DNA from 2 places in the Planococcus sp. 11815 genome. Region 2 is predicted to be linked to the other one. Evidence: riboswitches for the same ligand, from Rfam matches in the RefSeq annotation. Region 2 holds a riboswitch; the other holds the start of a gene.

The links. Region 2 has a riboswitch for cobalamin ahead of M1Q06_RS15675 (cobyric acid synthase). Riboswitches for the same ligand answer to the same signal wherever they lie in the genome.
Region 1: linked by a shared signal. The riboswitch ahead of M1Q06_RS13485 (ABC transporter substrate-binding protein) and the one ahead of M1Q06_RS15675 (cobyric acid synthase) in region 2 are both predicted to bind cobalamin.

Annotation. Positions count from the first base shown of each region.
Region 1 covers NZ_CP096991.1:2,678,453-2,685,787, forward strand. Annotated here, with positions in the region: gene cbiB (adenosylcobinamide-phosphate synthase CbiB) at 1-785, opposite strand, end outside; gene M1Q06_RS13475 (adenosylcobinamide amidohydrolase) at 782-2,242, opposite strand; gene M1Q06_RS13480 (FecCD family ABC transporter permease) at 2,243-3,235, opposite strand; gene M1Q06_RS13485 (ABC transporter substrate-binding protein) at 3,228-4,205, opposite strand; cobalamin riboswitch at 4,553-4,734, opposite strand; gene argS (arginine--tRNA ligase) at 4,779-6,440, opposite strand; gene M1Q06_RS13495 (DUF1934 domain-containing protein) at 6,437-6,847, opposite strand.
Region 2 covers NZ_CP096991.1:3,120,607-3,127,941, reverse strand. Annotated here, with positions in the region: gene M1Q06_RS15690 (SDR family NAD(P)-dependent oxidoreductase) at 1-711, shown strand, start outside; gene M1Q06_RS15685 (3-isopropylmalate dehydrogenase) at 1,330-1,623, shown strand; gene M1Q06_RS15680 (hypothetical protein) at 2,052-2,639, opposite strand; cobalamin riboswitch at 3,108-3,292, shown strand; gene M1Q06_RS15675 (cobyric acid synthase) at 3,398-4,918, shown strand; gene M1Q06_RS15670 (cyclophilin-like fold protein) at 5,199-5,717, shown strand; gene M1Q06_RS15665 (DapH/DapD/GlmU-related protein) at 5,807-6,379, opposite strand; gene M1Q06_RS15660 (SDR family oxidoreductase) at 6,411-7,145, opposite strand; gene M1Q06_RS15655 (LysR family transcriptional regulator) at 7,269-7,335, shown strand, end outside.

The DNA.
Region 1 (7,335 bases), 440 kb from region 2:
CCAAGTTCGATGCCCAGCTGCACAGCCGTTGCCGCTTCCAGCCAGCCGCTGTTCGGGCTCGGATGTTTCCTGGCATCGCGCAGCCAGATCGACAGGCGTTGTTTCAACGGCATGCCGCTTTCATTTCGGGTGAATAACACGATCAACAAGCCGGTCACACGGCTCGGCACATAATTCAATACGTCATCGAATTTCGCGGAAGCAAAACCGAAATCATGGAATTCTTCATTTTTATAGCCGACCATCGAATCGCACGTATTGACCGCTTTGTAGATCCATAACCCAGGCGCGCCGAACAATAGCGCCCAAAACATCGGAGCGGTAATGCCATCGCTTGTATTTTCGGAAACCGTTTCGACGACGCCGCGGGTGATCTCGCTTTCTCCCAAAGTTTCTGTGTCGCGCCCGACAATCCATGACAGCTTGTTGCGGGCAAGCGCAAAATCACCTTGGACGAGCGGCGTGTAAACATCTTCCGCTGCCTGTTTCAAGCTTTTCTGCGACAAACCGGAAGCGATCAACAGCGCTTCAGCTAAAACTCCGATCGCCGGATGGAGCGAATAGGCAACAGTAACGATCGCGACCGTAGCCGTTGCGACAATCGCCAATACAATCGAAAGCATGGCAAAACCGTTGCGAAACGCATACTGTGGTACATTCAGCCGTTTTTTTAACCCATTAATTAAGGTGCCGATCCACCGAACAGGATGGGGCCATGCCGGCGGATCCCCGATTAGGCGGTCGAGCAATAGGCCGATGCCGATTGCCAACACATGGTGGATCATGCTTTTTTCGCCTCGCGGTAAAGGTGGATCGCTTCAACTGTACATTCGAAGACACCTGTGCCGATGAGTTTCCCTACTTCAGTAATCGGCCCTGCATACGGCAGCGCTTCTCCTTGCTGCGTAGCGGCGACCAGGCAACTATCGGTTGAGGTGCCCGTCGCGATCGTTCCGGTTAGCGGATCGATGACTTCTTCATGCTGCAAAGCTTTCGTTTTAGCTTCAGTCGCTGTGATCATCGCTTGAATAAAAGCTTCATCCGACAGAATGCCGTTTACCATGATCCACGTGTTGATGGTGCCGACGCGCTGTTCGCGCGCCACGGCCTGCGATACATCGACGCCGTTTCCGACACCCGCTGTCACCGCCACGACGATGCTGCCGAAATCCCCCGCGTATTCACGGACAATGGCATGCTCAGTGCGGACAGCGGTCATCATCGCTACGGTATCCGTCGCTTTCAATCCGCTGTCTTCGATATAATCGACCATTTCCTCAAAACTATTGTCGATATTATAGCTGGCATCGACGCGTCGATTGAGGAAATTGCGGAACCATCCAGAACCCGCGTTGACGACGGCAGACGAAACGGTCTTCAGTGGAAGCTGGCTTTGGTAGGCGACAAATTCCGGGGTCACGAGAAAATCTTCTGCTCTCACTCGCTGTCCCGCCGGCTTTCTGCGAACGCCAGGCAATAAAGTGATTTGCGGCTTCGGCAGCTCCGGATGGGGGTGATTGCTGACACGCGTCTGGTAGACAGATTCGACATCATGCGTCCTGACAACTTCGTGGGGCTCTCCTATTCGGACGATGTTTCCTTCGTCCATCAATAGAAGTTCATCGCAATACATGGAAGCCAAATTGATGTCATGGAAGATGGAGATAACCGTCAATTCTTTTTCGATCGCCTGTTTTTTGATGGTATCCAACAATTCTTTCTGGTGGTTGATATCGAGATGGTTGGTCGGCTCGTCAAGGAGCAAGACCGCCGCGTTTTGCGCCAAGGCTTGCGCTACGAAAACGCGCTGCTGTTCGCCTCCGGACATCTCTTCAAGTAATGTCGATTCATAGTGGCTGATGTCCATGAGCTTCATCGCTTCCTGGACTGCCGCTTCATCTTCTTCGGACCAAGACGAAAACCAGCCGCTTTGATGCGGATACCTGCCGAGAGAAACCGTTTCACGGACAGTGTGTGAAAAAGCATGCGCATGCAGCTGCGGCAAAACCGCCATCTTGCGGGCCAATTCCTTAGCTGGGAAATCGCCAACAGGCTTACCGTCGATCCGGACAACGCCGGCTGTCGGCTCCAAGACGCCGCTGATCAATTTCATCAAGGTAGATTTGCCGCTGCCATTCGGCCCGAGTATGCCAAGCATGCGGCCTTTTTCGACACCGAATGAGATGCGGTCGACGATTTTCTTGTCGCCATAGCCGCCTGACAACTTTTCAATTTGCAACATTTAAAGCCCTCCTCTGCGCTGGCGGAAAAAGATGAATGCAAAGACCGGCGCCCCGATAAACGCAGTAATAACGCCAATCGGCAATTCGGTCGGTGAAATGATCGTCCGCGCCACCAAGTCGCAAACAATTAAAAGCGCAGCCCCGTTGATAAACGATAACGGCAAGACATGGCGGTGGTCAGAGCCCCATACGAGGCGCGTGATGTGCGGGACGACCAAGCCAACAAAGCCGATGGTTCCAGATACTGCAACTGCTGATCCCGTCAGGACCGATCCGCCGATCAAAATCGCCATCTTGCTCTTCCTGACGTCTACACCCAAATGTTGTGCACGTTCTTCACCGAATAGCATCGCGTTTAATTCACGGCGGTAAAGCCATAAGACGAATGAACCGACAAGCACAAACGGCAGCGCCATCTGGACATAGGGCCAGCCGCGCATCGACACGCTGCCAAGCAGCCAGCCGATGATCTGCCGCAGTTCTTCACCGGTCAACGCAATCATCAAAGACATGATCGACCCCAGGAATGAACTGAAGATGATGCCGGTCAAAATAACTGTTTCCATCTTCATCGACCGGTCGACAAGCCGTGCAAAACCCATGACGGCGAGCATCGTGATCAAAGCGCCGATCATGCTGATGACCGGCAAGGTGAACAGGCCAAGAAACGGAATGGAGATGCCGAAAAAAAGCGTCATCACGGCACCGACAGCGGCACCGGACGACACTCCCAAAGTATATGGATCAGCGAGCGGGTTTTTCAGCAAGCCTTGAAAAGCTGCGCCCGCAATCGCAAGTGCCGCACCGACTAGTCCCGCAAGCACCACACGCGGCATGCGGATATTCCATAAAATATTCGCAGCTGCTTCGTCCGATGAAGGGTTCCAGATAACCGCCGGTGAAATTGGCACCGTCCCGACCGTCACTCCGAGCACTACTGCCCCGCCCAATAAAATCAGGGAGACTACATAGGCGAGTGCAGATTTACTCACTGAATGTCTCCGGATAAATCACTTCTGCCAAAGTCATCAAGCCTTCCGTCAAACGCGGGCCTGGACGCGTGACAGTATCAGGGTTCAATTCATAAATGGCATCTTCTTGCACGGCCGTCACATCTGCATAACCGCTGCGCTCTTTGATCAATTCAGCAGCATTTTCGATATAACCGCCTTCTGTGGTGATGATGATTTCAGGGTTTGCCGCAACAACTGCTTCCGGATCCATGCTGATCCAGCCTTCTTCGCCTCCTGCGACATTTTCAGCTTGAATCATTGTCAGCATTTCATGGATGAACGTACCTGTACCGGCTGTATAAAGTTCCGGTTCGCTGCCAATCTCTACGAAGACCGATTTGGATTCGTCGACACCAGCCGCCAGTTCTTCAACTTCCGCGACTTGCGCTTCCATTTCCTCGATTAACCCGTCTGCTGCTTCCACTGCGCCTGACACTTGGCCTATGACGGAAATCGTTTCATATACTTCATCAAATGTTTCTGCGTTTTCTACGACAAAGACATTCAATCCGGCATCACGCAGCTGCTGATATCCTTCAGTTCCCATGCCAAGCCCTGATTCATGGGCCAAAACGACATCCGGCTGCAGGCTGATGATTTTCTCTACATTGAATTCTTGGCCGCCGATTTTTTCTAGATCTGCTACTTCTTCCGGATAATTGTCGAAATCCGAAACGCCGACCATTTTTTCGCCCAGCCCAAGCTCATAGGCGATTTCTGTATTAGAAGGAATCATCGAAACAAATGATTCCGGTTCTTCTTCGATGACTACTTCATCGCCCATTGCATCGACTAAGGTAACCGGGAATTCCGCTTCCGCTACTTCCGACGGCGGTTCAGCCGGTGTTTCTACATCTTGATCTTCGACAGGTGCCGCTTCGTCGCCGCATCCAGCCAGTACAATTGCGGCCATTCCTGCAGCCGTCCCGAATTTCCATATATTTTTCATCCTTATTCCTCCTGGTGTTTTGTTTTTTCCCTACCAAGCGCTCGCTCGGGGGCTCACAGGATGTGAGTCAGCTAAGCGTTGCGACAGGACGTCGCGCATTTAGCTTAGCCTCCATTCAGCCGCTTACGCTTTTCTTGGTGGCTAGTTCCAGCGCCTAGCTCCTCGGGTCATAAGCCACTCTGGCTGTGCGGCAAAAAGCGCCGCTTCGCCAGATTGTCTTATACCTGTCGGAGCTGAACAGCCGCTTCCACATTTCATTAAAAAAGTCCCCTGCATAAAGGATGCAGAGGACTTACAGGACGGGTTCGCAAAAAACAAGCGCGTCCGGCCTGTCCTCGCAAGCTTTCGGTTCGGTGTTCATGAAGGCAGGTCTCCTGGCTTGTGGTCATCGCTTGCTGCGCCTTCCCGGGATCTCCTAGTGGCCTTGCAGTTTGCTCTCACATACAGTGGCGGGACCGCGCCGGAATTGCACCGGCTTCCCTTTTAACTCATGTTCTTAGACATAAGCACCTTCATGATTGCTATTCAGTTGATTTGATGACTCCATTATACACCGAAAGCTCTAGTTGTCTTCTACATTTTTTCAGGAGCTTGGACGCCGACTGTCTTCAAGGCATTTGCGAGTGTCGTCTTAACCCCTTCGATCAGGGCAAGGCGCGAACGCGTCAATTCTTCATTGCTAGCATCCAATACTTTATTGGCGTTATAGAAACTGTGGAAGTTCGACGCCAGTTCATGGATATAAGTCGTGACGCGGTGAGGCGCACGGAGTTTTGCAGCATCTGCGATGACTTGTGGGAAATCGCCGATTTTCTTCAATACTTCGATTTCCTTTTCGTCCGTCAACAGCTCCAGATGCTCAGTCGAAGCGGTGAAGTTCTGCTCCGCTGCCTGGCGCAAGATCGAGCAGATGCGCGCATGTGCGTACTGGGAATAATAAACCGGGTTTTCGTTGGACTGGGAAACGGCCAAATCCAAGTCGAAATCCATATGGGAATCGCCGGAGCGCATCGCAAAGAAATAACGGACCGCGTCTAGGCCGACCAAGTCGACCAATTCGCGCATCGTCACGGCTTTACCGGTACGTTTGCTCATTTTCATTTTCTCGCCGTCTTTATACAATTGCACCATTTGGATGATGCTCACTTCAAGCGTATCGCGGTCGTAGCCAAGCGCTTCGATTGCTGCTTTCATGCGTGGGATGTAGCCATGGTGGTCAGCTCCCCAAATATTGATGAGCTTGTCGAAGCCGCGCTGGATTTTGTCTTCGTGGTAAGCGATATCCGGCGTCAAATAGGTGTAGGTGCCATCGTTTTTGATAAGCACACGGTCTTTGTCATCGCCGAATGTTGTCGAGCGGAACCAAGTGGCGCCGTCTTCTTCGTAAATATGGCCATTGTCGCGCAGTTTTTTCAATGCCGCGTCGATCTTGCCGTTTTCGTAAAGGGAAGTTTCCGAATACCACACATCGAAATGGACGCGGAAATCGGCCAAGTCTTTCTGCAATTTCGCAAGCTCCACTTTCAAGCCGTGTTCACGGAATGCTTTATAACGTTCTTGTTCTGTCATATGAAGGAATTTATCACCGTGCTCTTCAACGAGTGCCGCAGCGATATCGATAATGTCTTGCCCGCGGTAGCCATCTTCAGGCATACTTTCACCTTTGCCAAGCGCTTCGAAATAACGCCCTTCAATCGACAAAGCCAAATTATTGATCTGGTTGCCCGCATCGTTGATGTAATACTCACGGGACACGTCATAGCCGGCAAGGTCCAGGATATTGCACATCGAATCGCCAACAGAGGAACCGCGTGCGTGACCCAGATGAAGATCGCCTGTCGGGTTCGCAGAGACGAACTCGACTTGGACGCGCTGGCTGTTGCCGGAGTTCGAGCGGCCATACTCTTCGCCTTGCTCAAGTACAGTTTTGATGACATCGTTCAAATAATCTTTTTTGATGATGATGTTGATGAAGCCAGGGCCTGCGATTTCGACTTTTTCGATATTCGCTGACTGGGTGTCCAAGTTTTCCACGATGGCTTCTGCGATTGCGCGCGGCGGCTTTTTCGCAAGACGCGTCAATTGCATGGCCACGTTTGTTGCGTAATCGCCGTTCGCTTTATCTCTCGGCGATTCCAATTGGACCTGAACCGGTTCTTCTGTAAGTCCCGCTTTTTGGACCGCTTCGGCGATCGCCTGTTTAATGTTTTGCTGTACTTGTTCTACTGCGTTCATTTGGTTCCCTCCATAAACTGTATTTCCATTTCGTATTCGCCGGCAAAATCGTTTCCGAGCGCTAAGTCATAGCGCACTTTGAAACGGCTTTCCGTCATGATGAGTTCATGTGCTTTGGTCGTGAGCATGAACGATTCTTCCCCGTGGCGCAAATTGCCGGTCTGTTCCTTATCCAACAGAAACGGCAGGCGCATCTGCAAACCTCCGCTGCGCATCACGACCGCATCCGTTTCACCGAGTTTGACCGTTGTCCGGATATCGAGATCATCTTGCCGCTCATCGTATTGCAGATAGCGGCGTCCATTTTTCACGGTCAGAACGCCTTCTGAACGCAGTTCCATCACTTGATCTTCAGCACCCGGCTGGCGGATGATCGTCGTCAATTTGATTTTCACCGATTTCTTCATGTGCATCCGCCTTTCCGATAAATAATAACCTTTTCATTATAGCCCGATTGGCGCCGTTTTTTCAATCTAATCCGAGCCAGCTCCTCCGATGCTTCTATAAATGACAAAGGGCTTTCCATTGCCGTGATTTAGTTTTAGGCAAAACAAAGCCGGCCTGTTAAATACAGGCCGGCTTTGTTTTCGTTTTTGGAATTGGAAAGGCGCTTCCGCTTTTCTTCTTGTCCAGCTCCAGCGCCCAGCTCCTCGGGGCCATAAGCCACTCTGGCTGTGCGGCAAAGAGCGCCGCTGCGCCAGATCGTCTTACGCCTGTCGGAGCTGAACAGGCGCTTTCGCTTTTCTTATTGTCCAGCTCCAGCGGCTTGCCTCTCGGGTCGTAAGCCGACTGCCCTGTGCGGCAAAGAGCGCCGCTTCGGTCATTCGTCTTACGCCTGTCGGAGCTGAACAGGCGCTTCCGCTTTTCTTATTGTCTAGCTCCAGCGCCTAGCTCC
Region 2 (7,335 bases):
TCAAAAGGCATGGGGGAAGCCCATTCCAAAAAGTTTATCGAGGAAGGCGCAAAAGTTGTTATCGGGGATGTTGATGTCGAAGCAGGAAAAAAACTTGCTTTGGAACTGGGGGAAGACGCCTTATTCATCGAATTGGATGTGACGAATACCAATAGTTGGGATGCTCTAGTTCAGCAGACCATCAAGACATTTGGAACTATCGATATTTTAGTAAACAATGCGGGATTGGCTGGCGGAATAACCGGCCTCTTGGAAATGGAAGAAGGCCTGTATAAAAAAATAATTGATATAAATCAATCTGGCGTCTTTTATGGTATGAGAGCGGTTTTACCGATCATGATTGAAAAAAATGACGGAGCCATCATCAATATTTCTTCACTTGCTGGGTTGAGAGCAAGCGCTGAAGCAAACCCTGCGTATACCGCTTCAAAATTTGCGGTACGAGGTCTTACAAAACAAGCAGCTTATGAATTCGCTAATAAAAACATTCGAATCAATGCGATCCTTCCAGGAGCTATCCTTACGCCTATGGCTCAAGAGATGCTAACGAGCGAACAACTTGAGGAAACAGCTCAAATGTTGCCGATGAAGCGATTCGCTAGTCCAAATGAAGTTTCGGATGTTTTAGCATTTTTAGCGTCTGACAAAGCTAGTTATATAAATGGAACAGATATTGTAGTAGACGGTGCAAGAGATACGATTATTAAGTAAATTGTTTTTTACTTTCTTAACAGGAAACTAATTAACGATAAAATTAAAGTAATGCTTACTGGCTAACTTTCTAAAAGCAGCAAATTATTGCGTTAATAATTTGCTGCTTTTAATTCATTTTAAAAGAAATTAATTAAGTCTTAGATTGACATGATGCTAATACGGTACTCTCGATCGAATATGTCTAATGAGTCGAGAGGATTACGCTTAGTATTAACATACTTAATGCTCTCAAATAGAACAAAGAAAAACTGTTACTTCTTGTGGATAGAAGTCTGTATTCTAAAGTTCTTATCAATTAATACAAAGATTTAGTTTACATATTGCCGGATTATCGGAAGTCATGTGTATTTCAAAGGAGAGAAGGTGTGCTAAGCACATCTTCTCTCCTTTTTGTGAATCTGTACTCTTACGAACGATTTTATTCAATAAAGTAAAGGTAATTATTTCATATACATATTATGGGAGTTGGTGTTAGTCTAAATGTAGTTGATGTTTGAAAAAGTCGAATGTAACTCACCGCACTTAAGTTACATTCAACTACCAAAGATTAAAAGAAAGTCTTTATGGCAATGACTTTGAAATTCAAGAAACCAAAATTATGTAAGGAAGGGTTAAATGACTTACTTTTTCTTAATACTTCTGGTTTTCTTTATAATTGTCGCAAATATTATTGGGTTTAAAGGCTATAAGAAAAAGAAAAATCTATATTCTGTAGCGTTTACAATACTATTATTAGCGATATTATTTGGGACAATCGGCGGTGCACTGGCACTATTTCTTATTCGTGATGCTTTTGCAATATTTTATGGCATGCAAGTAGGTTACTGTCTCTTAATAAATAGTTTCATCGTTTTTATAATTGCGATTGTAGCAACTTTAATAAAAAACTATAACAGTAGAAAAATATAATTTAAAAAAGCATAGAACTAAGTCGTACTTATCTGGGATAAGAAATAATAAGGTAATTAAAAGAGTAAATGTAACTTAATATAAATTAATTTGCATTCACATATTAAACCTTTCTTAGAAGGGATGAACCAATTGAAGTACTTAATATTAACAATAATAATTGCTCTATTATGGGTATTAGCATCAGCTATCGGTATTAATTCGATCATTTTTTTCCCGAATGCAATTGCCTGGACCACTAAATTTATTCTGCCATGGATTGCTTTATACTGGCTCATTAGACTCGTTAAAATCCAAGAAAAAAAACAGAAAAATTTCCTGATGATCTGAATATAACTTAATCTAAATCAAGTTGCATTCACATCAAAGCAAATAGAGAACGGGATACCTCCACTTTTCTATCAAGTGGAGGTATCCCGCCTTATAACTTAATTTAAATCTCTGATGACATAAAACATTTCGTAATAAAGCCCTCTTACAACTTCTTCATATTCTTCCTCAGAAAGATCCTTAGCTAAAATATTGAATTGCCAACTTGAAGCGCCTTCTTCAGCCGCCGGGTAATAGCCTAAAGAAAAGATTTCCTCATCATGGACTCTTTTGGAATAATCTGTGTAACTTATCTCATCGTCCACAAAGGGAAAGTAATAAGCTTCTGTTTGGATGAAGAAAAAGAGAACATCTGAATTTGCAAATACTTCAGTATAGGGACTATCAGCAGCCCTTTCTAAATACTCTTCCATGACGAAAAAACTATCGTATTGTTCGACTGTTTCGATACTCAACTCTTCGATCTCCACCGTACTGAAAGTGATTTTCTCTGAGTCTATTTCTGGCGGAGTGCCTAATACCCCTATCTCAAGATTTCGTCCTAGATACTCTTCTTGAGTGTCTTGTTTATTAGGCTCCACGACTTCTTGTTGTGTGTCTTCTATTTGGGAGCTGCAGGCTGATATGACGAATAAAAACAATATGACCATTGAAATCATAAAAATTCTATTTAGTTTCTTTAACAAGGTTTTGGCTCCCTTCTTAAATTTTGATTTCCATATTTTTACCTTATCATACTTTTAAAACCAGTTATACGGAGAGGTTAATCCTTGTTTTAAATGGAACTTAAGTCCAGTTAAGTTATATTCAGAATACTGACTCCAAACTTATTTTTATTATCTTCACATTAAAAGATGCGAAGGAAATAGAATAGGATAAAAATGGCCATTCCGATTTTTAGCGGAATGGCCATTTTTACTTTTTTTGACGAGCCTTGAAATGGCTTCAGGAGAAACATTACAAAAACTGATTTATTACTAGTTCTGATGTAAAGATAAGTTTCCGGACTTCTGCCAAAATCGAATGATTCAACAGTAAAACAAGCTTTCTCTTTAATTTAAACTTATCCCAAAAACTCGATGGCCACGTCACCTTCGAAAGTAAAGCTAGTGAGGAAAGAATGACTGTGTATATAATGAAAAGAAAAATAGAGTTTGAATCCAATGCATAAAGTTGCTTATGTCTTGAACATGAGTTAAAAGGGAAGCCGGTTGAATTCCGGCGCGGTCCCGCCACTGTAAGTGAGAGCCATCTGAAAAAGCCACTGAAGCGATGCTTCGGGAAGATTCAGAAGGCGATGATCACGAGCCAGGAGACCTGCCTTTATGCGGATGCCCGTTTGCTTGCAAGGACAAGCTGGGAGTCAGCCTTTTTTTCGCTGTTTTTTCTCAATCCCTTGCGGCACGCGGGGGATTTTTCTATTTTGACGAGTGGAGGGAAAAGTATGCCAGCAGTTTCGATTATGATTCAAGGAACAGCTTCCGATGTGGGGAAAAGCTTGATTTGTACAGCGCTATGCCGAATTTTTTCAGACGATGGCTTCCGTGTGGCTCCGTTTAAATCACAGAACATGGCGCTGAATTCGTTTGTGACAGAAGCAGCCGGCGAAATCGGCAGGGCGCAGGGCGTTCAAGCAGAAGCAGCCCGTATTCCGGCGACTTTTGATATGAATCCAATTTTGCTCAAGCCAAAGCAGGACATGGTGTCAGAAGTCATTGTCCATGGCCGGCACTTTATGGACATGAATGCAAAAACCTATCGCGACGATTTCTTGCAGCAAGTGATGCCGGCGGTCGAGCAGTCGATGCGCAGGCTGCAGCAGGATTTTGACGTGCTGGTACTTGAAGGTGCCGGTAGCCCTGCAGAAATCAATTTGAAGGATAAAGACATTGCCAATATGCGCATGGCCCACTTGGCAGATGCCGCCGTCATTTTAGTGGTGGATATCGACAAGGGTGGTGCGTTCGCCGCTATCGTCGGAACGCTCGCTTTGCTCGATGAATCGGAACGAATTCGTGTAAAAGGAATCATCATCAATAAATTCCGTGGCATGCGTGAGCTGCTCGATGATGGCATTGACTGGCTGGAGAAAGAAACAGGCATTCCGGTGCTCGGGGTCTTGTCTTATCTCGATGTCCAAATCGATGCAGAAGATTCTCTTGCATTGTCATCGCTGCGGTTTAAAAAACCGAAACCAGGAGAGTTTGCTGTAGATATAGCCGTCATCCGGCTCCCACGAATCTCGAATTTCACAGATATAGACCCGTTTTTCGATGAACCGGAAACGGGCGTGCGTTTGGTCGGAAAAGTCGAAGATCTCGGTACACCTGACCTGCTCGTCATTCCCGGAACCAAAAACACATTGGCTGATGCTGCGTGGCTCAAAGAAAACGGCTTTGATCGAGCGATTCAACAGCTGCACGAGCAAGGCACCAAGATCTTTGGGGTTTGCGGAGGTTTTCAATTGCTTGGGGAATCACTTTTAGATAATGAGGCGGTCGACGGGGAAGGGGGAGTGGCAAGCGGTCTTTCTTTACTGCCGGTGGACACGGTGTTTGTTGGGGATAAGAAAACCGTTTTAATGACCGGCAGGCAAGTAAAAGACGGACAGATGCTGACAGGCTACGAAATCCATTTGGGAAGATCAACTATCCGCGGGGAGACTGTGCCATTTATGCAGCTATCGGACGGCCGGATGGACGGGGCAGTCAGTGCAGATGGAAGCGTGATCGGCACATACCTCCATGGCATTTTCCATAACCGGAAATTCACGCGTGAACTAGTCAATGAATTACGAGTCAAAAAAGGGTTAGAACCATTGGAAGACGATGTGAAACCCGATGCCCAGCGAAGGGAAGAAGAGTATGATTTTCTAGCGGCACAAGTTCGCAGCCATATTAACGTGGCAGCGGTTTACCAATTACTCGGCTTATCTGCTTACGCGGCCCACAAGAGCACAATGTAAGAAGAAATGTGTTTTTCGATACTACTAGAAAATAGTGGATGGTAAAGAACAAAAAGCCGGACTTCCTCTATGGAGTCCGGTTTTTAAATTGAAGGCATTTTTAAAGATCGTATGCCCAAAACATATACCGGACTATTTGATATAGGTATTGGTCATTTGAATTCCATCGCTTTATGATGATATTGAAAATATAAAATATCTATTTAAGACGAGTAAATCAGCCTACTTAATTTAGATTCAGTAAATTTCTCCATAGTCTCAACAGGAAGGGGAAATGAAAATGAAAAAAACAGCTTTGCCATTAGGTATCATCCTCATGGCTCTTGGCTTAAGTGCTTGTGATGCGAGCGAAACGGATGAAAGAGATGCGCCGAATGCTGAAGAACAACCAAGCAACGGGGATAACCAGGAAAGGGAGGAAGCGGAGATGGCAAATCTACTTGCTTTAGAATTGCAAATAGGGAACGAAGTGTTCTCAGCACAACTTTACGAAAGCGATACAACCGAAGCATTGCTTGAATTGCTTCCGTTAACCATAGATATGGAAGATCTTCATGGAAATGAAAAGTTCTTTTATCTTTCAGAAAGGCTCCCAACAAATTCTGAGAGCCCAGGGCATATTAATGCGGGGGACATTATGCTTTACGGAGACGATTGCCTGGTATTCTTTTATGACAAGCTTTCAACTTCCCATCAATATACCCGTCTCGGCTATATCGAAAATGTGGAAAGATTTACTCAAGCGGTCGGAGAGGGGGATATCACGGTCGCTCTTGATTTCGCCGAAAATGATGGATAAAAGGCTTATATAGTTGAAGAACGCATCAAGTCCTAGACTCGATGCGTTCTTTTTATCGCTCATCCAATTAGTGAATAAATGATTCGCAGCTATTCCGTAATTTTCTTTATGGCCTTTGCTGGGACTCCTGCCACTACCGTGTTTGAAGGGACGTCTTTTGAAACGACAGCCCCTGCCGCCACAACGGCATTGTCCCCAATCGTAACACCGGGAAGGATGGTGGCGTTTGAGCCAATCCATACGTTTTCGCCGATAACTACAGGAAAGGGCATGGTGGTGCCTCTTGTTTCCAAGGGCAAGCCATGATTCAAGGTAGCGATCGAGACATTCATGCCGATCAATGAGCCATTGCCGATGGTGATGCCGCCCCGGTCCTGGAACGAACAACCGGTATTGATAAACACATTTTTACCGATGCGTATGTTCTTGCCGAAGTCCGTGTGGAACGGAGGCAAACATAGAAACGAAGCGTCGACTGGTGCGCCTGTCAGTTCAGAGAACAGCGCGACGATTTCTTCTTGGGTGTTGAAAGTTGAGTTCAACTCCACCATGATTTTCTGGGCCTGAAAACTGCTTTGCACCAATAGGCCGTGCAATTCTTTATCTGTACTTGAAATGGGGTTGCCTGCTTTGCAAAAATCGATAAATTCTTGCATCTCCATCTGAAAACCGCCTTTCCTTATCCTATTTCCTTTATACCTCTTGAGCTGTCGGGCGAATGATCATATCGCTGACCGAAACGCGGTCCGGTGTATCGATGACATAAGCGACTGCCTGGGCAATATCTTCTGCGACAAGTCCCCATTCTGATTGGGCTTGGTGAAGAGCGGCCGATACTTCTTTGTCATTGATGGTTGTATATAATTCGGTCAGGACAGCGCCCGGTGAGATAATCGTGGATTTGATGTTGTTTTCACGCTGCTCTTGTCTCAAGCCTTCCATAATGGCCCGGACAGCAAATTTGGTTCCGCAGTAAACGGCTGAATGCGGGTAGACCACATGCCCTGCCACAGAATCGGTGGAGATGATATGGCCGGATTTTTGTTCGACCATCTTCGGCAACGCCGCTGCAATGCCATTCAGCACCCCCATGACATTGATATCCAGCATGTTTTTCCATTCGTCGCGTCGCGTTTCAGCCAACGGGGCGGTCGGCATAATCCCGGCGTTATTGAACAGTACATCCAATTGACCGTACTCGGCAATCGCCAAATCAATGACTTGCTGCACTTCTTCATGATTTGATACATCAGCTTTTCTGTAGACGATGTGTGCTTCCGGCAGTGATTCCTTGATCTCTTTCAAGCGCTCTTCTCTGCGCGCTGCCAATACCAACTTGGCGCCTTTTTCGGCTAAAATTCTGGCTGTTGCTTCTCCAATGCCGCTGGATGCTCCCATAATGATAATGACTTTTCCTTCAATTGCCATGTAGAATTCCTCCTTCAAAATAATTATCTATTCGTTCCCATCATAAAATGATAGGATTCAGATATCCAATACCTATATCAAATAATCTATTATGCTTTTTGAGCATAAGAAAAGGAGGCTATTATGGAACTTCGCGTATTGCGCTACTTTATTGCGGTAGCGAAAGAACAAAACATTTCGGCTGCGGCCA